2 linked regions of the Beijerinckia sp. 28-YEA-48 genome follow. The protein of the gene in region 1 binds, or shares a complex with, the protein of each later gene. Links are inferred from orthologs where the notes say so. Each region holds a gene or a part of one and is shown on either strand. Other genes may lie near its edges. The genes, in order: tig and rpsG.

Region 1 (6,898 bases):
GCTGAGCCGCCGCAGAATGCGACGACGATGCAAGTCTATGGCGTCAGTGTCCTGTGCGGCATTGGCTTCACCATGAGCCTCTTCATCGGCTTGCTGGCTTTCCCTGATGCCGCCGATCTTGCGACGGCGGTGAAGATCGGCGTGCTGATGGGATCTATCGCCTCGGGTGTTCTCGGCGCTGTGATCCTGATCGCCGCCAAGCCGGCGCCGGCGGCCTGACCGTGTTCGTGGCGCTGGCCGATCAGCTCGAACTGTTGACGCCGGACGAGATGGCGCGCGCCGACCAGCTGGCGACCGCGGCCGGCACCGCCGGCATCGTGCTGATGGAAGCGGCTGGCCGCGCGGTGGCTGATCAGGTGCGGCGCGTGCTGCCCACAGGCGCGCGTCGCATCGTCATCCTCTGCGGGCCCGGCAACAATGGCGGTGATGGCTTCGTCGCCGCGCGTCTGCTGCGCGAAGCGGAGTTCGATGTCACCGTCGGCCTGCTCGGCGATCGCGCGAAACTGGCGGGCGATGCCCGCCTGGCGGCGGAGGCGTGGACGGGACGCTTGATGTCGGCCGGGCTCGTCAAACTCGATGAAGCCGATCTGGTGGTCGATGCGCTGTTCGGCGCAGGCCTGTCGCGCGATCTTGATGGCCGGGCGCGGGCCATCGTCGAGCGCCTGAATGCCTGGCGCAGCGCCCATGGCCGCAAAGTCGTCGCGGTCGATGTACCCTCGGGTGTCGATGGTGCAACCGGCGCTGTGCGGGGCGTCGCTGTCGAAGCCGATGCGTCGGTGACGTTCTTCCGCCTAAAGCCCGGCCATCTTCTGCTGCCCGGCCGGGCCTTGTGCGGCGAGATCACGCTGGCGCAGATCGGCATCGAACCTAAGGTGCTGGCGACCGTGAAGCCCGCTGCCCACATCAATCTGCCGGCGCTGTGGCGCGCGGCGCTGCCATCCTTGCAGGTGGCGGGGCATAAATATTCCCGTGGCCATGCGCTGGCCTTCTCGGGCGCCGTGCATCGCACCGGCGCGGCGCGATTGTCGGTCCGTGCGGCGCTACGGGCCGGGGCAGGGCTCGTAACTTTGCTGTCGCCACGCGCGGCGCTCGCGGTCAATGCGGCCCATCTCACCGCCGTGATGCTCACGCCTTGCGACAATGCGCGCGAGTTGCGCGAGATCCTCGCCGATCCTCGCATTAACGCGGTAGTGCTCGGGCCGGCCATGGGCGTAACGCCGCTGACGCGCGATCTCGTGCTTGCGGCGCTGACCTCCGGCGGCAGCCGTGCCGTCGTTCTCGATGCCGATGCCCTGACGGTTTTCGCCGAAGCGCCACATGTGTTGTTCGAGGCGATCGCCGCGCACGACGGGCCGGTGGTGCTGACGCCGCATGAGGGCGAATTCGCGCGTCTATTCTCTGGTGCAGGCAGCAAGCTCGAGCGAGCGCGACAGGCGGCGCGGCAAAGCCACGCGATCGTTCTGCTCAAAGGGGCAGACACGGTCGTTGCGCATCCAGACGGGCGCGCCGCGATCGCCTGCGATCTGCCGCCAACGCTTGCCACCGCTGGTTCCGGCGATGTGCTGGCGGGTCTGATCTGCGGATTGCTGGCGCAGGCCATGCCTCCGTTCGAAGCCGCCTGCGCCGCCGTCTGGCTCCATGGCGCCGCCGCACGTGTCGCGGGCGAGGGACTGATCGCCGAGGATCTGCCAGAGGCGATGCCCGTTGTGTGGAAAGAGCTGGCCGAGCTCTAACCGATCGTCTTTTCCCAACGCATCAGGCGGACCTCGTTATAGACGCCGCTGCTGACGAAGGGATCGGCGGCGCTGAACGCTTCCACTTCCGCGAAGTCTTGCGCATCGAAGACGATCAACGCGCCAACACGTTCGCCATCGGCAGCATAGATCGGCCCTGACTGCAGGAGTTTCGCCATGCCGGAGCGCAGATGCGCCGAATGGGCGGCGAGATTCTGAGCGCGCTCGTTTTCCTTGCCGGGCGCATTGTAGGCCAATCTAACGATGAGCATTGCAACTCCTGAAGCGTTTCGAGTGAATGGTGACCTGCTTACGTCACCTCGAACCAGCCGCCAAGGCCAGCCACCGCATGATCGAGAATGCCGCTGCCCAGGCGCCAGCGTCCTGGATTGTCAGCGACGAAGGCAATCCGCACCGTGCGTCCGGGCGCGACGATGACGCTGTCCCGCCAATAAGGCTCCCAACCATCGTCGAGCAGATGCAATTGCCGCATCACATGGCCGTAAAGGCGCATGACATGGGCGACGTTGGATTGGTTGAGAAAGCCCAGCGTCACCGGTGTTCCGCGTTTGACGGAGAACAGCGGCGGGTCGCTGGCGCGCATGATTTTGCCGTTGAGTTTCCACAGCGCCATCTCAGACGTCAGGCACGTGGCATTGCGCGGCGCCGGCACGCGTTCGATGATGAGATCGAGCCGCTTGGCGTTCTGCAGCGGGATGACGGGCCGCACCAGCGGGTTGAGCGGCGCGGATTTGATCGGCGGGCGCGGCTTCGTCTTTTCGCCCTTCGCCGCGAAACTGAGGATGGTTCTGTCGGTTTCGCCCGCCAGGCCCAAAGCGCCACCGCGCAGGATGATCTTCATCTCCTGACCTTCGGCGGGCATATCGAACATGACATCGAAACGGGCACCGGGGCCAACGGGAATGCTGCGCTGAACGGGTTCGAATTCGTCGCAGGTCTGCCCATCAATGGCGGTGATCATCGGTTGCGCGCCCTCGAAGGTCAGCGCCATCAGCCGCGCTGTGGTCGCAGCCGCTAGCCGCAGCCAGATGCGTGCGCCCGGCGAGAAGACATGCGCCTGCGGCGCCGGCTTGCCGTTGATGGTGACGAGAGGGCCAATCCGCCCCGCGCCTCCGGCGTCTTCGACAGAGGTAAAAGCCTCGCGTCCCTTCACCGCCGAGCAAGCGGACAATTGCGCCGCGCCATCAAGCTTCCAATCGGCGATGACGGCGATCACTTCATGGTCGTGCTCGGGCGTGTCCGGATCGTCGACGATCAACAGGCCGTGCAGGCCGCGCTCTGTCTGCTCGGCGAAATTCGCATCCGCATGGGCATGATAGAGAAAGGCGCCGGCGTCCGGCGGCGTGAAGCGATAATCGAAGGAAGTGCCCGGTGCGATGGCCTTCTGCGTCAGCGGCGCCACGCCATCGAAAGCATTGGGTCCCCGCATGCCGCGAAAATGCAGCGACGTCGGCGCATTCAATTTGTTGACGAGCCGCAATCGCAATTCCTTGCCGCGCTTGACGCGCAGCAGCGGGCCGGGGGCTTGTCCGTCACAGCCGATGATATCGGTCTCGGCCGTATCGGTCAGGCGCAGCTTGCCGGCGCGGGCTTCGACGGTGTGAAACTCGTCCTGGCGAAACTCACCTTGTGCGTGGGCGAATGTGGGGAGGAGGGCGCTTGAAGCGGTGCCGAGGAGAACGTGTCGCCGGGTGAGGTTCATATGTTCTCTATAGAAGAACGGCCCCGGCGCGGCGAGCCTTGTTGCAATAGGTCTTTCTGTCGGCCTGATCGAGGCGTATGAAAACACAAAACAGAAATACAAAAATTACGAGAGGAAACGACATGGCCATCTCCGTCCAGAAACTGCATCCGACGATCGGGGCTGAAGTGCAGGGCGTCGATCTGTCGAAACCGGTCGATTCGGAAACCGCGGCAGTGATTCGCCGCGCCTTCGAGGATCACGCCGTCTTGGTGTTTCGCGACCAGCAGCTCGATGAGCCAGCCCAGCTCGCTGCCGCCGGGCTCTTTGGCAAGGTCGCCATGCGCCGCCGTCCGGTGAGCGGCGCCGGGCCGGGCGGCGATTTCGACACGCCGTTCATGCTGGTCACCAATATTGTCGAGGACGGCAAGCCGATCGGGTCCTTCGGCGACGGCGAAATGTGGTTCCACCACGACACCAGCTATTATCCCGAGCCGCACCGGGCGACCTTGCTCTATGCACTCAAGCTCACCTCCTGGGGCGGCGAGACCTGCTTTTCCAACCTCTACCGGGCCTATGACCTGATTCCCCGCTCCCTGCGAGATCGGCTGGAGGGGCGCAAGGTGTTGCAAATCCACGACTATAAGCGGCGCGAACGGCTCGATCTCGAGGCTGTCGATATTGCCAAGATCAGGCATATGGAACAGCCGATTTTTATCACCCACCCGGCCACGGGGCGAAAAGCGCTCTATGTTTCAAGGCTGATGTCGGCCCGGATCGAAGGGCTGAGCCGGGACGAGAGCGAGGCCGCCTTGGCCGCTCTGTTCGATATTTCCGAGGATTCGTCGCTGATTTACGAGCATCATTGGCGGATTGGCGACCTGGTCATCTGGGATAATTGGTGCTCGATTCACGCCCGTAAGGATTTTCCCCGCGAAGAACCTCGTTTGATGCGCCGGTTGACCATCGAAGGGCAGGCCATGCGGTTTTGAGCTTGGCCGTTTTGAGCGCTGATCGGGCGTGATTTTTCCCTCGCGTCCGGGCGGACCCATTGCTATAGAGCCGCCACCCGAACGGCGAGACTTTCGGGCCGTGAAGGCGCAGCCGCGTCTGGGCGGGCGTGGCGGAATTGGTAGACGCAGTGGATTTAGGTTCCACCGCCGCAAGGCGTGGGGGTTCGAGTCCCTCCGCCCGCACCACGCCGATCGTTCGCCGTTTCAAGAGAATTCGTCGGCCGCGGGATGTCGGTCCCGGTCAGGTTGCAGTGTAAGAAGGTAGTTAAACATGCAGGTGACAGAAACCCTCTCCGAAGGCCTGAAGCGCGCCTATAAGGTGGTCCTTCCGGTCGACGACCTCGCCCGTCGCCTCGACAGCCAGCTTGTCGAGATGAAGGACAAGGTCCGCATCAACGGGTTCCGTCCGGGCAAAGTGCCGCTGGATCACCTGAAGAAGATGTACGGCCGCCAGGTGATGGCCGACGTGTTGCAGGACGCCGTCAACGAGGTGAACCGCAAGATCGTCGAAGAGCACAAGATTCGCCTCGCCGGCGAGCCGAAGATCGACATCGAAGGCGGCGACGAGGGCGTGAAGAAGGCCATCGAAGTCCAGGGCGACTTGGCTTTCACCGTCAATCTCGAAGTGCTGCCGAAATTCGAAGTCGGCTCGTTCGATGACGTGGCCGTTGAGCGCCTGGTCGTCGAGCCGGGCGAAGATGAGGTCAACGACGCGCTGAACCGCATGGCCGAACAGAGCCGTCCGTTCGTCGCCAAGGAAGGCGCTGCCGCCAAGGGCGACAAAGTGACCATCGATTTCGTCGGCAAGATCGACGATGTGGCGTTCGAAGGCGGTACCGGCACCGATACGCCGCTGACGCTGGGCTCCGGCCAGTTCATTCCGGGCTTCGAAGACCAGCTCGAAGGCGCTGCCAAGGGCGACGAGCGCGCCGTCAAGGTGACGTTCCCGGCCGAATACCAGGCCCCGCATCTGGCCGGCAAGGAAGCCGTGTTCGATGTCACCGTGAAGGGTGTCGAGGCGCCGGGCGAGCTGAAGCTCGACGACGAATTCGCGAAGACCCTGGGTCTTGAGAGCCTCGACAAGCTCAAGGAAGCCATCCGCGACAACATCAAGCGCGAATTCGACCAGATTTCCCGCGAGAAGCTGAAGCGCGAGCTGCTCGACGCCCTCGACAAGAAATACAGCTTCGAACTGCCGCCGGGCCTGGTCGAACAGGAATTCAACGGCATTTGGGGCCAGGTGAAGTCCGAGCAGGAGCGCACCAAGAAGACCTTTGAGGACGAAGGCACGACGGAAGAGGCCGCTAAGGCTGATTACCAGCGCATTGCCGAGCGCCGCGTGCGCCTCGGTTTGGTGCTGGCAGAAGTTGGCGAGCAGGCCAAGGTCGAGGTTACCAACGAGGAACTGTCGCAGGCGATCATCGAGCGCGCCCGCCAGTACCGTGGTCAGGAAAAGGCGATCTGGGATTACTACCAGAAGAACCCCGACGCCGTGGCCGCCCAGATTCGTGCGCCTTTGTTCGAGGAAAAGGTCATCGACGTGGTCGTTTCCAAGGCTAAGGTCACCGACAAGACCGTTTCCAAAGAAGAACTGCTGAAGCCGATTGAAGAGGATTCCGCCAAGGTCTGACGCTCAAGCGTCTGTAGCCTCAACCGGAAATTCACATTGAATCAGGAAGGCCGGGGACCCGCGGGGCGGGCTCCGGCCTTCCCATTGCACCAGCGGTTTCGATGACTATGTTGGGGAACCTAATTGATTCCCCCAGACAGAGAGCCACATGCTGCGCGATCCCGTCGACGTCTATAACTCGTTTGTCATTCCCAGCGTCGAGGAAGTTACCTCGCGCGGTTCGTATCGCTACGACATCTTTTCGCGCCTGCTGAAGGAGCGGATTATTTTCCTCGCCGGTCCGGTTGAGGATCAGGTCGCCACGCTGGTGGTGGCGCAGCTTCTCTATCTGGAAGCCGACAATCCCAAGAAGGACATCTCCTTCTATATTAACTCGCCGGGTGGCGTGGTGACCGCTGGCCTGTCGATCTACGACACCATGCAGTTCATCAAGCCGAAGGTCTCGACCCTCTGCATCGGTCAGGCCGCCTCCATGGGCTCCTTGCTGCTGTCGGCCGGCGAGCCTGGCATGCGCTTCAGCCTGCCGAACTCGCGCATCATGGTGCATCAGCCTTCCGGTGGCTTCCAAGGCCAGGCATCGGACATCCAGCGCCACGCCGAAGATATACTCAAGGTTAAGCGCCGGCTGAATGAAATCTATGTGAAGCACACCGGTCAGGATTACGACGCTATTGAGCGCGCGCTTGACCGTGACAACTTCATGTCGGCAGAAGAAGCCAAAGCTTTCGGTCTGATCGACCAGGTGTTCGACAAGCGCCCGGACGAAGGCGAGGCCAAATAGTTGATTTTCGGCGCGGTATTCCTGATATCGCGCCGGTTT
Region 2 (15,052 bases), 1.8 Mb from region 1 along the record:
GAAGCCTGCCATCGGTACGGCGGTTCTGCTCGGCATCACCAAGGCGAGCCTGCAGACCCGCTCGTTCATCTCCGCCGCCTCCTTCCAGGAGACGACGCGCGTCCTCACCGAGGCCGCCGTCAACGGCAAGGTGGATACGCTCGAGGGCCTGAAGGAGAACGTCATCGTCGGCCGCCTGATTCCGGCCGGTACGGGCGCGGCGATGACCAAGCTGCGCACGATCGCAACGAATCGTGACGAGCTGATTCTTCAGCAGAAAGCCCAGTCGTCGGAAGGTGAACACGTGCAACTTCCCGCCGCCGAATAAGCGGATCGAAGCTGTAACCTGACTATCAAGGGCCGCCTTCGGGCGGCCCTTTCATTTGCAATCAGCGTCTTAGCAGGGGCAACACGGAACAGCGCGTCGCCAGAAAAACACGAGTCGATTCAATTACTTTTTAGCTTTGAAGGGGTTGACGACTCCATCGGTTGCGACTAATTTCCGGCCAATTCGACAGGCAGTAGTTTTGCATCGTTACGAACGCCTCGTTCCTAACACATTGAAACTAAACGCTGTTGGCCTCTACCGCGACCTTTAAAGTCACATCCTGAATCTCGTTTTTCGAGGGGATGGATTCACGGGGCAAGATCCGGGTTCGTCCTGGGTCCTCTGCCGAATTGCGCGCCGAAGCCTGTAGAGGGCTGAAGGCGTGAATTCGTTTTGCGTACGGTTTCGGCCGTGCGGAAGGCGGAATTGGGACTGAAAAACCCTTTTTCGTCAATGTTTTGGTTCAATTTTCGCTTGTCTGGAAAGGCGAAGGATGCCGACGATCAGCCAGTTGATCCGCAAACCGCGGCAACAGAAAGTGTACCGGGAAAAAGCGCGCCATCTGGCGCAGTGTCCGCAGAAGCGCGGCGTGTGCACGCGCGTCTATACGACGACCCCGAAGAAGCCGAACTCCGCCCTGCGCAAAGTCGCGAAGGTGCGTTTGACGAATGGCTTCGAGGTCATCGGTTATATCCCGGGCGAAGGGCATAACCTGCAGGAGCATTCGGTGGTCATGATCCGCGGCGGTCGCGTCAAGGATCTTCCGGGTGTCCGCTATCACATTCTGCGCGGCGTGCTCGACACGCAGGGCGTTAAGGATCGCAAGCAACGCCGTTCGAAATACGGCGCGAAGCGTCCGAAGTAAGGGGAATTTGCGATGTCGCGTCGTCACAGCGCCGAGAAGCGGGAAGTTATCCCCGATGCTAAGTTCGGTGATATTGTTCTCGCCAAGTTCATGAATTCGATCATGTACGAAGGCAAGAAGTCGGTGGCTGAAGCCATCGTCTATGGTGCTTTCGATCAGATTCAGGCGAAAGCCAAGGCTGATCCGATCGGTGTGTTTCGTTCCGCGCTCGACAATGTCGCGCCGGCGATCGAAGTGCGCTCGCGTCGCGTCGGTGGTGCCACCTACCAGGTGCCCGTCGAAGTGCGTCCGGAACGTCGTCAGGCGCTCGCTATCCGCTGGATCATTTCGGCGGCGCGTGATCGCAACGACAAGACGATGGAAGATCGTCTGTCGGCCGAACTGATGGATGCCGCCAACAATCGCGGTAACGCGGTTAAGAAGCGCGAAGACACGCACCGGATGGCGGAAGCCAACCGAGCTTTCGCTCATTATCGCTGGTAGTTGAACGGCTCGCGCCGACGAGGACAAGACAATGCCCCGCCAATATCCTCTGGAAGATTATCGTAACTTCGGCATCATGGCTCACATCGATGCCGGTAAGACGACGACGACCGAGCGGATTCTGTATTACACCGGCAAGAGCCACAAGATCGGCGAAGTGCACGATGGCGCTGCGACCATGGATTTCATGGAGCAGGAGCAGGAGCGCGGCATTACGATCACGTCTGCCGCGACGACCGCTATCTGGAATAACAAGCGCCTGAACATCATCGACACCCCCGGCCACGTCGACTTCACCATCGAAGTCGAGCGTTCGCTGCGTGTGCTCGACGGCGCGGTGTGCGTGCTCGACTCCAACCAAGGTGTTGAGCCGCAGACGGAAACCGTTTGGCGCCAGGGCGACAAGTATAAAGTGCCGCGTATCGTCTTCGCCAACAAGATGGATAAGACTGGCGCGGATTTCTACAAGTGCCTCGACGACATCAAGGTTCGTCTCGGCGCGCGCCCGATTGCCATCCAGCTGCCGATCGGTGCTGAGGCCGAATACAAGGGCCTCGTCGATCTCGTGCGCATGCGCGCCATCGTCTGGGAAGAAGAGCAGCTCGGCGCCAAGTTCAACGAAATCGATATTCCTGCCGATCTCGTCGACAAGGCACTCGAGTATCGCAACATGCTCCTTGAAGCCGCCGTCGAACTCGACGACGCCGTCATGGAAGCTTATCTCGATGGCAAAGAGCCGGATGAAGCGACCTTGAAGCGGATGATCCGCAAGGCCGTTCTGACCGGCGCCTTCTATCCGGTGCTGTGCGGCTCGGCGTTCAAGAACAAGGGCGTGCAGCCGCTGCTCGACGCAGTTGTCGATTATCTGCCGTCGCCGATCGATCGCGGCGCGATCAAGGGCATCGACTATAAGACCGGCGAAGAGACCGATCGTAAGCCGAGCGATGATCAGCCGTTGTCCGTCCTGGCGTTTAAAATCATGGACGATCCGTACGGCATTCTGACCTTCGCACGTGTTTATTCGGGCACGCTGGTGAAGGGGCAGGCTTTGCTCAATTCGACGCGTGACAAGAACGAGCGCGTCGGCCGCATGGTGCTTATGCATGCCAACAATCGCGAAGAAATCGCCGAGGCTTATGCCGGCGACATCGTCGCGCTGGTCGGCATGAAGGATACGCGCACGGGCGAGACCCTGTGCGATCCGAACAAGGCAGTCATTCTCGAGAAGATGGAATTCCCGGACCCGGTCATCGAGCAGGCTGTTGAGCCTAAGACGAAGGCCGACCAGGAAAAGATGACCACGGCGCTTCTCAAGCTCGCCAACGAAGATCCGTCGTTCCGCGTGACGACTGACCAGGAATCTGGCCAGACGATCATCAAGGGCATGGGCGAACTGCATCTTGACATTAAGGTCGACATTCTCAAGCGCACCCACAAGGTGGAAGTGAATGTCGGCGCCCCGCAGGTTGCTTATCGCGAGAGAGCGACCCGCGACGTCGAATACGACTACGTGCACAAGAAGCAGTCGGGCGGTTCCGGTCAGTTCGCGCGCATCAAGTTCGTGCTCGGCCCCAATGAAGTGGGCAAGGGGACGGAATTCGAGTCGAAGATCATCGGCGGCGCGGTGCCGAAGGAATACATCCCGGGCGTTGAGAAGGGCTTCAAGTCCGTTCTCGGTGCGGGCGTGGTTGCCGGCTTCCCGGTGGTCGATATCAAGATGTCGCTGGTTGACGGCGCCTATCATGACGTTGACTCCTCCGTGCTGGCCTTCGAAATCGCGGCCCGTCAGGGCACGCGCGAAGCGCTGCAGAAGGCGGGTTGCGTGTTGCTCGAGCCGGTCATGAAGGTCGAGGTGGTGACGCCGGAAGAACACACCGGTTATGTCATCGGCGATCTCAACTCCCGCCGTGGCCAGATCCAGGGCCAGGACATGCGCGGCAACGCGGTTGTGGTGAATGCCATGGTGCCGCTCGCCAATATGTTCGGCTACGTGTCGAACCTGCGTTCGGGTACGCAGGGGCGCGCCAGCTACACGATGCAGTTTGATCATTACGCGGAAGTGCCGCGTAACGAAGCCGAAAAGATCCAGGCGAAGTACGCCTAACACAGTCAACGAACACGATAGGTTTGTAAGGAGCTCCGCGATGGCGAAGGAAAAATTTGAACGGAACAAGCCGCATTGTAACATCGGCACGATTGGTCACGTTGACCATGGCAAGACGTCGTTGACGGCAGCGATCACGAAGGTTCTGGCCGAGAGCGGCGGAGCGAAGTTCACGGCGTATGATCAGATCGACAAGGCGCCGGAAGAAAAGGCGCGTGGCATCACGATCTCGACGGCGCATGTCGAATACGAGACGAAGAACCGCCACTACGCCCACGTCGATTGCCCGGGCCACGCCGACTATGTGAAGAACATGATCACGGGCGCGGCGCAGATGGACGGCGCGATCCTGGTCGTGTCGGCCTCCGACGGCCCGATGCCGCAGACCCGCGAGCACATCCTGCTGGCGCGCCAGGTCGGCGTTCCCGCGCTGGTCGTGTTCATGAACAAGGTCGACCTTGTTGATGATCCGGAACTGATCGACCTGGTCGAAATGGAAGTGCGCGAACTGTTGTCGAAGTACGACTTCCCGGGCGACGACATTCCGATCACCAAGGGTTCGGCGAAATGCGCGCTGGACAACACCAACCCGGAAATCGGCCATGACGCCGTTCTGGCGCTGATGCAGACGGTTGACGACTACATTCCGCAGCCGGAGCGTCCGATCGACCAGCCGTTCCTGATGCCGGTTGAAGACGTGTTCTCGATCTCGGGTCGTGGCACGGTGGTGACCGGTCGCGTCGAGCGCGGCATCGTGAAGGTTGGCGAAGAAGTCGAAATCGTCGGTCTGAAGGACACCGTGAAGACGATCGTGACGGGCGTCGAAATGTTCCGCAAGCTGCTCGACTCGGGGCAGGCTGGCGACAACGTCGGCTGCTTGCTGCGCGGCACGAAGCGCGAAGACGTCGAGCGCGGCCAGGTGCTGTGCAAGCCGGGTTCGGTGAAGCCGCACACGAAGTTCAAGGCCGAAGCCTACATCCTGACGAAGGATGAAGGTGGTCGCCATACGCCGTTCTTCACGAACTACCGTCCGCAGTTCTATTTCCGCACGACGGACGTGACGGGCATCGTGACGCTGCCGGAAGGCACGGAAATGGTGATGCCGGGCGATAACGTGACGATGGACGTGGCGCTGATCGTTCCGATCGCGATGGAAGAGAAGCTGCGCTTCGCCATCCGTGAAGGCGGCCGCACCGTTGGCGCCGGCGTCGTCGCCAGCATCGTCGAGTAATAAAGGTTTTCGCCGCGGCGTCGCGAGACGCCGCGGAGAGTTCCGGGGGCCTCAATGCAGGCCTGCTGTCCCGGTTGTTTTGAGAGAAGCGCCGGGACTGACGGCTGCAAAGGAATGAGAAGATGAACGGCCAAAATATCCGCATACGCCTTAAGGCGTTTGATCACCGGATTCTCGATACGTCGACGAAAGAAATCGTTTCGACGGCGAAGCGGACCGGCGCGCAAGTGCGCGGCCCGATCCCGCTGCCGACGCAGATCGAGAAGTTCACGGTCAACCGTTCGCCGCACGTCGACAAGAAGTCGCGCGAACAGTTCGAAATTCGTACCCACAAGCGCGTCCTCGACATTGTCGATCCGACGCCGCAGACGGTCGATGCACTCATGAAACTCGACCTCGCGGCCGGTGTGGACGTCGAGATCAAGCTCTAAGGTTAAACCGGGCACCTCTTCAAGAAATGTGCCCTTAAGGACAAGAACAATGCGTTCAGGTGTCATTGCACAGAAGGTCGGCATGACCCGCGTCTTTACAGACGCAGGCGAACATGTGCCGGTCACGGTTCTCAAGCTCGACGGCTGTCAGGTCGTCGCGCATCGGACCAAGGATCAGAACGGCTATACCGCCGTGCAGCTCGGCTTCGGCCGCGCCAAGGTGAAGAATGTTCCGAAGGCGGAGCGCGAGCGCTTTGCCCGCGCGCAGGTCGAGCCGAAGATGAAGCTCGCCGAATTCCGCGTGCCGGAAGAGCAGCTGATCCCGGTTGGTGCGGAGATCACCGCCGATCATTTCGTTGCCGGCCAGTACGTGGACGTCAGCGGCACGACGATCGGTAAGGGCTTCGCCGGTCCGATGAAGCGTTGGAACTTCGCCGGTCTGCGTGCCACCCACGGCGTGTCTGTCTCGCACCGTTCGCACGGTTCGACCGGTCAGCGTCAGGATCCGGGCAAGACCTTCAAGCAGAAGAAAATGGCCGGCCATCTCGGCGCCGAGCGCGTGACGACGCAGAACCTGCGGGTTGTGCAGACGGACGTTGCTCGCGGCCTCGTGCTGGTTGAAGGCGCCGTCCCGGGCCATGCCGGCGGTTACATCTATCTGCGTGACGCGGTGAAGAAGCCGCTGCCGAAGGATGCGCCGCAGCCAGGCAAGTTCAAGCTGCCGGAAGCAGCCCCCGGCGAAGAAAAGAAGGAGGGCTGAGCCGTGAAAATCGACATTCTGTCCATCGACGGCGCCCAGTCCGGCTCGATCGAGCTCAACGACGAAATTTTCGGTCTTGAGCCGCGTGCTGACCTGATCGCTCGCATGATCCGCTACCAGCTGGCGGCGCGTCGCGCCGGTACGCATGCGGTGAAGAACCGTGCGGACATCAACCGCACGACCAAGAAGATGTACAAGCAGAAGGGCACGGGCGGCGCTCGCCACGGCTCAATGCGCGTGCCGCAGTTCCGCGGTGGTGGTCGCGCCTTCGGCCCGGTCGTTCGCAGCCATGCGCATGATCTGCCCAAGAAGGTCCGTGCCCTGGCCCTGCGTCATGCTCTGTCGCAGAAGATGCGCGACGGCGGCGTGGTGATCTGGCAGTCGGCTGATATCGCTGAAGCGAAGACCAAGGCGCTCGCCGCGTCCTTCGCCAAGGCCGGCCTCAACTCGGCTTTGATCATCGACGGCACCGAGCCGCAGCAGAACTTCTGCCTGGCGGCCCGCAACATCCCGAACATCGACGTGCTGCCCGTGCAGGGCATCAACGTCTACGACATTTTCCGCCGTGAGAAGCTGGTGCTGACCAAGGCGGCGATCGAGGCGCTGGAGGCGCGATTCAAATGAGCCAGGCAGCGCGTTTCGCCGATGCTCGCCACTACGACGTGATCTTGTCGCCGGTTATTACCGAAAAAGCGACGATGGCGTCCGAGCAGAACAAGGTGGTCTTCAAGGTCCGCAAGGAAGCCACGAAGATCGAGATCAAGCTCGCAGTCGAGCGGCTTTTCGACGTCAAGGTCGAAAGCGTGAATACCAATGTCCGCAAGGGCAAGAATCGCGTATTCCGCGGCCGCCGCGGCACGCAGAGCGACGTCAAGCGCGCCGTTGTGACCCTCGCCGAGGGCCACCGGATCGACGTGACGACCGGTCTGTGAGCGGAAAAGGATTGGATCGATGGCACTGAAATCATTCAAGCCCGTCACGCCTAGCCTGCGCCAGCTGGTGATCGTTGACCGCTCTGACCTCTGGAAGGGCAAGCCGGTCAAGACACTGACGGAAGGCAAGTCGCAGAAGGGCGGTCGCAACAACCACGGTCGCATCACGGTGCGGTTCCGCGGCGGTGGCCACAAGCAGACATACCGTCTCGTCGACTTCAAGCGTCGCAAGCTTGACGTCGCGGCGAAAGTCGAGCGGTTGGAATATGATCCCAACCGCACGGCGTTCATCGCGCTGATCAAGTATGCGGACGGCGAGCTGTCTTACATCTTGGCGCCGCAGCGCCTGGCGCCGGGCGATGAAGTCATCTCCGGCAAGCAGGTCGACGTGAAGCCCGGCAATGCGATGCCGCTGTCGAACATCCCGGTGGGCACGATCGTGCACAACATCGAGATGAAGATCGGCAAGGGTGGTGTTCTGGCCCGTTCGGCTGGCACCTACGCGCAGATCGTCGGCCGCGACCAGGGCATGGTGATCATGCGCCTGAACTCGGGCGAGCAGCGTTTGGTTCACGGCCAGTGCTTCGCCACGATCGGCGCGGTGTCGAACCCGGACCACATGAACATCAACCTCGGCAAGGCGGGTCGTAACCGTTGGCTCGGCCAGCGTCCGCATAACCGCGGCGTTGTCATGAACCCGGTCGACCATCCGCACGGCGGTGGTGAAGGCCGTACCTCAGGTGGTCGTCACCCGGTGACCCCGTGGGGCAAGCCCACCAAGGGTAAGAAGACCCGTTCGAATAAGTCGACGGATAAGTTCATCGTGACCTCGCGTCACAAGAGCAAGAAGAAGGGCTAAGCCATGACGCGTTCGATCTGGAAAGGTCCGTTCGTCGACGGCTATCTGCTCAAGAAGGCAGAAACGTCGCGCGCCTCCGGCCGCTCCGAAGTTATCAAGATCTGGAGCCGCCGCTCCACGATCCTGCCGCAGTTCGTCGGTCTGACGTTCGGCGTCCATAACGGCCACAAGCATATCCCCGTGAACATCAACGAGGACATGATCGGTCACAAGTTCGGCGAGTTCTCGCCGACCCGTACTTTCCATGGCCACGCCGCCGATAAGAAGGCGAAGAGAGGCTGATATGTCGAAGCCGAAAATGGAACGTAAGCTCGGCGAGAACGAGGCCAAAGCGGTGGCGCGCATGCTGCGCGTCAGCCCGCAGAAGCTGAACCTCGTTGCCCAGCTCATCCGCGGCAAGAAGGTCGAGACGGCGCTTGCCGATCTTGAGTTTTCGCGTAAGCGGATCTCCGTCGAAGTTCGTAAGGCGCTGCAGAGCGCGATTGCGAACGCCGAAAACAATCATTCGCTCGATGTGGACGATCTGGTCGTCTCAGAGGCGCATGTTGGCAAGGCCATGGTCATGAAGCGCTTTCATGCCCGTGCTCGTGGTCGCGCCGGCAGCATCGAGAAGGCCTTCTCGAACCTGACGATCGTGGTTCGCGAAGTTCCTAGCGAAGCGAAGGCCTGAGGAGAGAACGATGGGTCAGAAAGTCAATCCGGTCGGTCTGCGTCTCGGCATTAACCGCACCTGGGATTCGCGTTGGTTCGCAGGGCGTGGCGAGTACGCCAAGCTGCTGCACGAGGACCTTGCCATCCGCGCGGCGCTGATGAAGGCGCTGAAGCAGGCTGCGGTCTCGAAGATCATCATTGAACGCCCGCATAAGAAGTGTCGCGTGACGATCCACTCCGCCCGTCCGGGCGTGGTGATCGGCAAGAAGGGCGCCGATATCGACAAAATCCGTAAGTTGGTGTCTAAGCTGACCGAATCGGAAGTCGTCATCAACATCGTCGAAGTGCGCAAGCCTGAGATCGATGCAACCTTGGTGGCGGATTCGATCGCTCAGCAGCTCGAGCGCCGTGTTGCCTTCCGCCGCGCCATGAAACGCGCTGTGCAGTCGGCGATGCGTCTGGGCGCCCAGGGCATCCGGATCAATTGCTCGGGCCGTCTTGGCGGTGCTGAAATCGCTCGTCTCGAGTGGTATCGCGAAGGCCGCGTGCCGTTGCATACGCTGCGCGCCGACGTGGATTACGGCGTTGCTACCGCGCATACGGCTTACGGCACGTGCGGTATCAAGGTCTGGATCTTCAAAGGCGAGATCCTCGAGCACGATCCGATGGCGCAGGATAAGCGTCAGAGCGAACTGGATGCCGGTGGTGGTGGCGGTGAACGCCGTCCGCGTCGGGAAGGTCGTGAGGGCCGCGAAGGCCGCAATAACCGCGACGCTGCGTAAGCGCCGGACGGACATCGAGAGCTTTAGTCATGTTGCAACCCAAGCGCACCAAATTTAGAAAGGCCTTCAAAGGCCGCATCCATGGCAATGCCAAGGGTGGCTTCGAACTCAATTTCGGCCAATTTGGCTTGAAAGCTCTTGAGCCGGAGCGTATTACCGCGCGTCAGATCGAGGCGGCCCGCCGCGCGATGACTCGCCACATGCGCCGTGCTGGCCGCGTGTGGATCCGCATTTTCCCGGACGTGCCCGTGTCGAAGAAGCCGACCGAAGTGCGCATGGGTAAAGGCAAGGGCGCGCCGGAATTCTGGGCCGCGCGCGTCGCGCCGGGCCGTATCATGTTCGAGATCGACGGCGTCCCCGCTGATCTCGCCCGTGAGGCGATGACTCTTGCGGCGGCCAAGCTGCCGATCAAGACGCGCTTCGTGCAGCGCATTGCCGAATAAGGGGAACGAGATGAAAACGAATCAACGCGTCTCCGATCTTCGCGCGATGACCGAGGATCAGTTGGTCGACGAAGTGATGAAGCTGAAGAAGGAGCAGTTCAACCTGCGCTTTCAGCGCGCTACCGGGCAGCTCGACAATACGTCGCGCGTCCAGGTCGTTCGCCGTGACATCGCCCGCGCCAAGACTCTAGCGGCGCAAAAGCGCAGCGCCGCAAAGTAAGGACATACGAGATGCCGAAGCGAATTCTCCAAGGCGTCGTCGTGAGCGACAAGCAGGCTAAGACGGTTGTCGTCAAGGTCGAGCGCCGTTTCACGCACCCGCTGCTCAAGAAGACCGTGCGCCGCACTAAGCACTACCATGCGCACGATGAGAATAAGGCTTACAAGGTCGGCGATACCGTCTCCATCGTGGAGTCGAAGCCGATTTCGAAGCTGAAGCGTTGGGCCGTTGTGGAAGCGGCGCCAAAAGCTTAAACGACTGGTCGAGGGAGCTTTGGCTCCCTTCAGGCGTAGTCCGGGGCAGGCAGCTGGTCCGGAAACCGATCTGAGAAGGAAGGCTTGAAGCCATGATTCAGATGCAGACCGCCCTCGATGTGGCGGATAATTCAGGTGCACGACGTGTAATGTGCATCAAGGTGCTCGGCGGTTCAAAACGCCGTTACGCCGGTGTTGGCGACATCATCGTCGTCTCCATCAAGGAAGCCATTCCGCGCGGTCGCGTGAAGAAGGGCGACGTGATGAAGGCGGTTGTCGTTCGTACAGCCAAGGACATCAAGCGCGCCGACGGTTCGGTGATCCGCTTTGATTCCAACGCCGCCGTTCTGATCAACAATCAGAGCGAGCCGGTCGGGACCCGTATCTTCGGGCCGGTTCCGCGCGAGCTTCGCGCCAAGAACCACATGAAGATCATCTCGCTCGCGCCGGAGGTGTTGTAATGGCCGCTAAGATCAAGAAGGGCGACAAGGTCGTTCTGCTCGCCGGTCGCGACAAGGGGCGTTCGGGCGAAGTCGTGCGCGTGATGCCGACCGAAGAGCGCGCCATCGTGCGTGGCGTCAACATGGTTCGTCGTCATCAGCGTCAGACCCAGACCCAGGAAGGCGGCATCATCTCGAAGGAAGCCTCCGTCCATCTGTCCAACCTCGCCGTGGCTGATCCGAAGGACGGCAAGCCGACGCGCGTTGCGTTCAAGATTCTCGACGACGGCCGCAAGGTTCGTGTCGCCAAGCGTTCCGGAGAAACGATCGATGGCTGAAGCTACGACCGAGAAGCCCGCCAAGGGCAAGGCGAAGCGCGGCGAAGCCGCAGCTCCCGCCAACCTGGCGACGGCTGAATCGCTGGCAGTGCCGAAAGGCTATCTGCCGCGCATGCGCAAGCATTACGACGAAGTCGTACGCAAGCAGATGATCGAGGAATTCGGCTATAAGAATCCCCTCGAAGTGCCGACGATCGAGAAGATCGTCATCAACATGGGCGTTGGCGATGCCGTCAACGACACCAAGAAGGTGACGACCGCTGCGGGCGATCTGGCGCTGATTTCCGGTCAGAAGCCGGTGGTGACCAAGGCTCGTAAGGCGATCTCGACCTTTAAGCTGCGCGAGAACATGCCGATCGGCGCCAAGGTGACTTTGCGCAAGACGCGGATGTATGAGTTTCTGGACCGTCTGGTGACGATCGCGCTGCCGCGCATTCGTGACTTTCGCGGCCTGAATCCGAAGTCGTTCGATGGCAATGGCAACTATGCCATGGGCATCAAGGAACACCTGGTGTTCCCGGAGATCGACTACGACAAGATCGACTCGGTTATTGGCATGGACGTGATTGTCTGCACGACGGCCAAGACCGACGACGAGGCGCGCGCCCTGTTGCGCGCATTTAACTTCCCGTTCCGGCAGTGAGGCCTGGGAAATCCCTTTCGGGTCTCAAACGCGGAATCAAGAGGTAGGCTCATGGCAAAGAAGAGCGCAGTACAGAATCAGAAGCGCAAGGAAAGGCTGGTCAAGAAGTTCGCTGGCCGGCGTGCGCGTCTGAAGGAAATCGTGAATGATGAATCCCTCAGCATTGAGGAGCGTTTTGACGCTTCTCTCAAGCTGGCGCAGGTGCCGCGTAATTCGTCGGCAACGCGTTTGCGCAATCGCTGTGAAGTGACGGGCCGTCCGCGTGCTTTCCATCGCAAGATGAAGATGTCGCGTATCGCCGTTCGGGAACTAGGCTCCAAGGGCCTGATCCCCGGACTCGTCAAGTCGAGCTGGTAAGGGAGCGAGATCATGAATGATCCTTTGGGCGATATGCTCACCCGTATCCGTAACGCACAGATGCGTCGCAAGGGCTCGGTCAATACGCCGGGTTCGCGCTTGCGCGCTAACGTGCTGGAAGTCCTCAAGGATGAGGGCTATATCCGCGGTTATTCGTCCACCGATTACGGCAATGGCCGTTCGGAGTTCGAAATCGAACTGAAGTACTACGAAGGCGAGCCTGTGATCCGTCAGATCCAGCGCGTCTCCAAGCCCGGTCGGCGTGTTTACGCCGCCGTTTCGCAGATGCCCCGCGTCGCCAACGGCCTCGGCATCACCATTGTTTCGACTCCGAAGGGCGTCATGGCCGATCATTCTGCTCGCGAGCAGAACGTCGGCGGTGAAGTGCTCTGCCGGGTCTTCTGAGCGAGGACGGATCAACATGTCTCGTGTCGGCAAGAAGCCCGTCACCATCCCGTCCGGCGTCACCGCGAAGGTCGATGGCCAGAACGTCGCCGTCAAAGGCGCCAAGGGCGAACTGAAGTTCGCGGCTCCTCCGGAGATCGCTGTTACCCTCGATGGTAGCGCGATCAAGGTCGATCCGCGTGGCAATTCCAAGCGTGACCGTGCCATGTGGGGCATGTCGCGCGCCATGATCGCCAATCTGGTGACCGGCGTGACCAATGGTTTCGAGAAGAAGCTCGAAATCACCGGCGTCGGTTACAAGGCGGCCGTGGTTGGCAAGACCCTGCAGCTGTCGCTTGGCTACAGCCACGACGTCAACTATCCGATCCCCGCTGGCATCGCGATCGTGACGCCGCGTCCGACCGAAGTGGCGATCTCGGGTATCGATCGTCGTCAGGTTGGCCAGGTTGCCGCTGAAATCCGCTCGCTGCGTGGTCCGGAGCCCTATAAGGGCAAGGGCATCAAATACGCTGGCGAATTCATCTTCCGCAAGGAAGGCAAGAAGAAGTAAGGAGACGCAGCGATGGCGAATACCAATCAGGTCGCCGCCCGCCGCAAGGCGCGCGTCCGCCGCTCGATCCGTGCCCGGGCTTATGGCAAGCCGCGTTTGTCCGTGCATCGCACGTCCAAGCAGATCTATGCGCAGATCATCGACGACGAGAAGGGTGCGACGCTCGTCGCGGCCTCTTCGCTCGAAAAGGATCAGCGTTCGGCTCTCAAGACCGGTGCGAACGTGGATGCCGCTAAGGCGATCGGCAAGTTGATTGCCGAGCGCGCCAGCAAGGCGGGCATCAAGGAAGTCGTGTTCGATCGCGGCTCCTATATGTTTCACGGCCGCGTCAAGGCGCTGGCCGAAGGGGCGCGCGAAGGCGGCCTCGACTTCTAAGTGTTTCCCGCGCCAGGTGGTGCGGGCGATCCCAGCGAGCGGTTCAATGAGAACCGCGCAAGTGACGGAAAGAGAATATGGCAAGAGATTCTGAAGGCGGTGGCCGCCGCGATCGCGATGACCGCGATAGCGAGTTCGTCGACCGTTTGGTGCACATCAACCGCGTCGCCAAAGTGGTGAAGGGCGGCCGTCGTTTCGGCTTCGCCGCGCTGGTTGTTGTCGGCGACCAGAAGGGCCGGGTCGGTTTTGGCCACGGCAAGGCGCGTGAAGTGCCGGAAGCTATCCGCAAGGCGACGGAAGCCGCCAAGCGTGGCCTGATCCGCGTGCCGCTGCGCGAAGGTCGTACTCTGCATCATGACGTGCGTGGCCGCCACGGTGCGGGTCGCGTTGTCGTGCGTGCCGCTCCGGCTGGTACCGGCATCATCGCCGGCGGTCCGATGCGCGCTGTTTTCGAGACGCTCGGTGTGCATGACGTTGTCGCCAAGTCGCAGGGGTCGTCAAACCCCTACAACATGGTGCGCGCCACGTTCGATGCGCTGAAGCATGAAGATTCGCCGCGCACTGTTGCCGCGCGCCGCAATCTGAAGGTTTCGGTTCTGCAGTCGCGTCGCCAAGGCGTCGACGCCGACGCAACTGACGCGTGAGGAGGGCAGTCACATGGCAAACTCTTCCAGCAAGCAAATCACGCTCGAACAGCTTAAGAGCCCGATTGGGCGTCCGCTCGAACAGCGCGCGACTTTGAAGGGCCTCGGCCTGAATAAGATCGGCCGTCGCTCTTCGGTTGAGGACACTCCGGCTGTTCGCGGCATGGTCGCAAAAGTTGCGCACCTCGTGCGCGTCGTCGACGGCAAGTAAGGAGTCCGGGCGATGAAACTCAACGACATTCGGGACAATCCCGGTTCCTCTCAGGAACGCACCCGCGTCGGCCGTGGTATCGGTTCCGGCAAGGGCAAGCAGGCCGGCCGCGGCGGCAAAGGCCAGACCGCACGTTCAGGCGTGCGTATCAAGGGCTTCGAAGGTGGTCAGATGCCGCTGCATCGGCGCCTGCCGAAGCGCGGCTTCACGGCTCCGTTCAGCACTGATTACAACGAGGTCAACGTTGGCCGCGTGCAGCAGGCTATCGAAGCTGGCAAGCTCGATGGCGCCAAGACGGTGACCCTCGAGGCGCTGATCGCGGCGGGCGTTTGCTCGAAGGCGCGTGACGGTGTGAAGCTGCTCGGCAGCGGCGAATTGAAGGCGAAAGTGGCCTTCGAAGTGGCCGCTGCGTCGAAGTCCGCCATTGCGGCCATCGAAAAGGCGGGCGGCAGCGTTAAGCTCTTGAACGAAGCCCCGGCCGAAGGCGCTTGATCCGCAGTTTTGCGGGCTTTTCAATCAAGCTCAGAACCGCCATATGAGTTCGGACGGGGCGTAAGGTTAAGGCCTTTCGCCCCGTTCCCGTGTTCTAGGGTAGATCACGTTTCGATCGAAACGCGATTTGCCGAGAATCTCGAGTTTGACGCGTCTTCATTGCGTTTGGCGATTCCGCCAAACTTTGAAACGCTATAGAGACAAATGCATTTCGACGCCTGTCCTGGCGTCATCGGAGCGAAAATATGGCATCGGCAGCCGAACAGCTCGCAGCC

The links.
Region 2: the proteins of tig (region 1) and rpsG are in contact, whole or in part, in a crystal structure (PDB 3GTY), measured with the Thermotoga maritima proteins. The link is inferred for Beijerinckia sp. 28-YEA-48 from one-to-one orthologs. Residues at the interface, in WP_004081061.1 of Thermotoga maritima: Glu122, Val124, Val129, Leu130, Tyr133, Glu188, Gly259, Ile262, Tyr263, Glu266, Ser270, Glu273, Gln274, Glu277, Arg308, Gln311, Ile312, Ser315, Tyr316, Glu325, Arg329, Arg336, Leu363, Phe366, Trp367, Arg373, Leu377, Arg381, Leu384, Glu387; in WP_004081843.1 of Thermotoga maritima: Lys34, Lys52, Lys55, Glu59, Arg62, Gln63, Glu66, Asn67, Lys69, Val71, Arg95, Ala109, Lys110, Lys111, Gly112, Arg113, Pro114, Glu117, Glu121, Ile124, Ala125, Tyr127, Asn128, Asn129, Thr130, Gly131, Lys135, Asp139, Arg142, Met143.

The regions. Positions count from the first base shown.
Region 1 is NZ_FNSI01000001.1:2,479,749-2,486,646, reverse strand. Bases 3,991-6,898 are described here. They hold tig (trigger factor), read left to right. Parts: upstream 3,991-4,719; coding sequence 4,720-6,078; downstream 6,079-6,898. Other genes in these bases: BLW50_RS11705 (ATP-dependent Clp protease proteolytic subunit), read left to right, coding at 6,230-6,859; BLW50_RS11720 (TauD/TfdA dioxygenase family protein), read left to right, coding at 3,991-4,427. Outside these bases: Na+/H+ antiporter NhaA, read left to right, coding at 1-219; BLW50_RS11735 (NAD(P)H-hydrate dehydratase), read left to right, coding at 228-1,733; BLW50_RS11730 (YciI family protein), read right to left, coding at 1,730-2,005; BLW50_RS11725 (multicopper oxidase family protein), read right to left, coding at 2,044-3,456; more of BLW50_RS11720, read left to right, coding at 3,579-3,990. UniProt on the Bacillus subtilis protein: Involved in protein export. Acts as a chaperone by maintaining the newly synthesized protein in an open conformation. Functions as a peptidyl-prolyl cis-trans isomerase.
Region 2 is NZ_FNSI01000001.1:729,405-744,456, forward strand. What follows is about bases 1-2,919. They hold rpsG (30S ribosomal protein S7), read left to right. Parts: upstream 1-1,184; coding sequence 1,185-1,655; downstream 1,656-2,919. Other genes in these bases: rpoC (DNA-directed RNA polymerase subunit beta'), read left to right, coding at 1-307; rpsL (30S ribosomal protein S12), read left to right, coding at 801-1,172; fusA (elongation factor G), read left to right, coding at 1,687-2,919. Also shown: more of fusA, read left to right, coding at 2,920-3,759; tuf (elongation factor Tu), read left to right, coding at 3,800-4,990; rpsJ (30S ribosomal protein S10), read left to right, coding at 5,113-5,421; rplC (50S ribosomal protein L3), read left to right, coding at 5,471-6,181; rplD (50S ribosomal protein L4), read left to right, coding at 6,185-6,805; BLW50_RS03425 (50S ribosomal protein L23), read left to right, coding at 6,802-7,113; rplB (50S ribosomal protein L2), read left to right, coding at 7,133-7,972; rpsS (30S ribosomal protein S19), read left to right, coding at 7,976-8,254; rplV (50S ribosomal protein L22), read left to right, coding at 8,256-8,642; rpsC (30S ribosomal protein S3), read left to right, coding at 8,653-9,405; rplP (50S ribosomal protein L16), read left to right, coding at 9,435-9,848; rpmC (50S ribosomal protein L29), read left to right, coding at 9,859-10,068; rpsQ (30S ribosomal protein S17), read left to right, coding at 10,080-10,322; rplN (50S ribosomal protein L14), read left to right, coding at 10,415-10,783; rplX (50S ribosomal protein L24), read left to right, coding at 10,783-11,100; and more genes.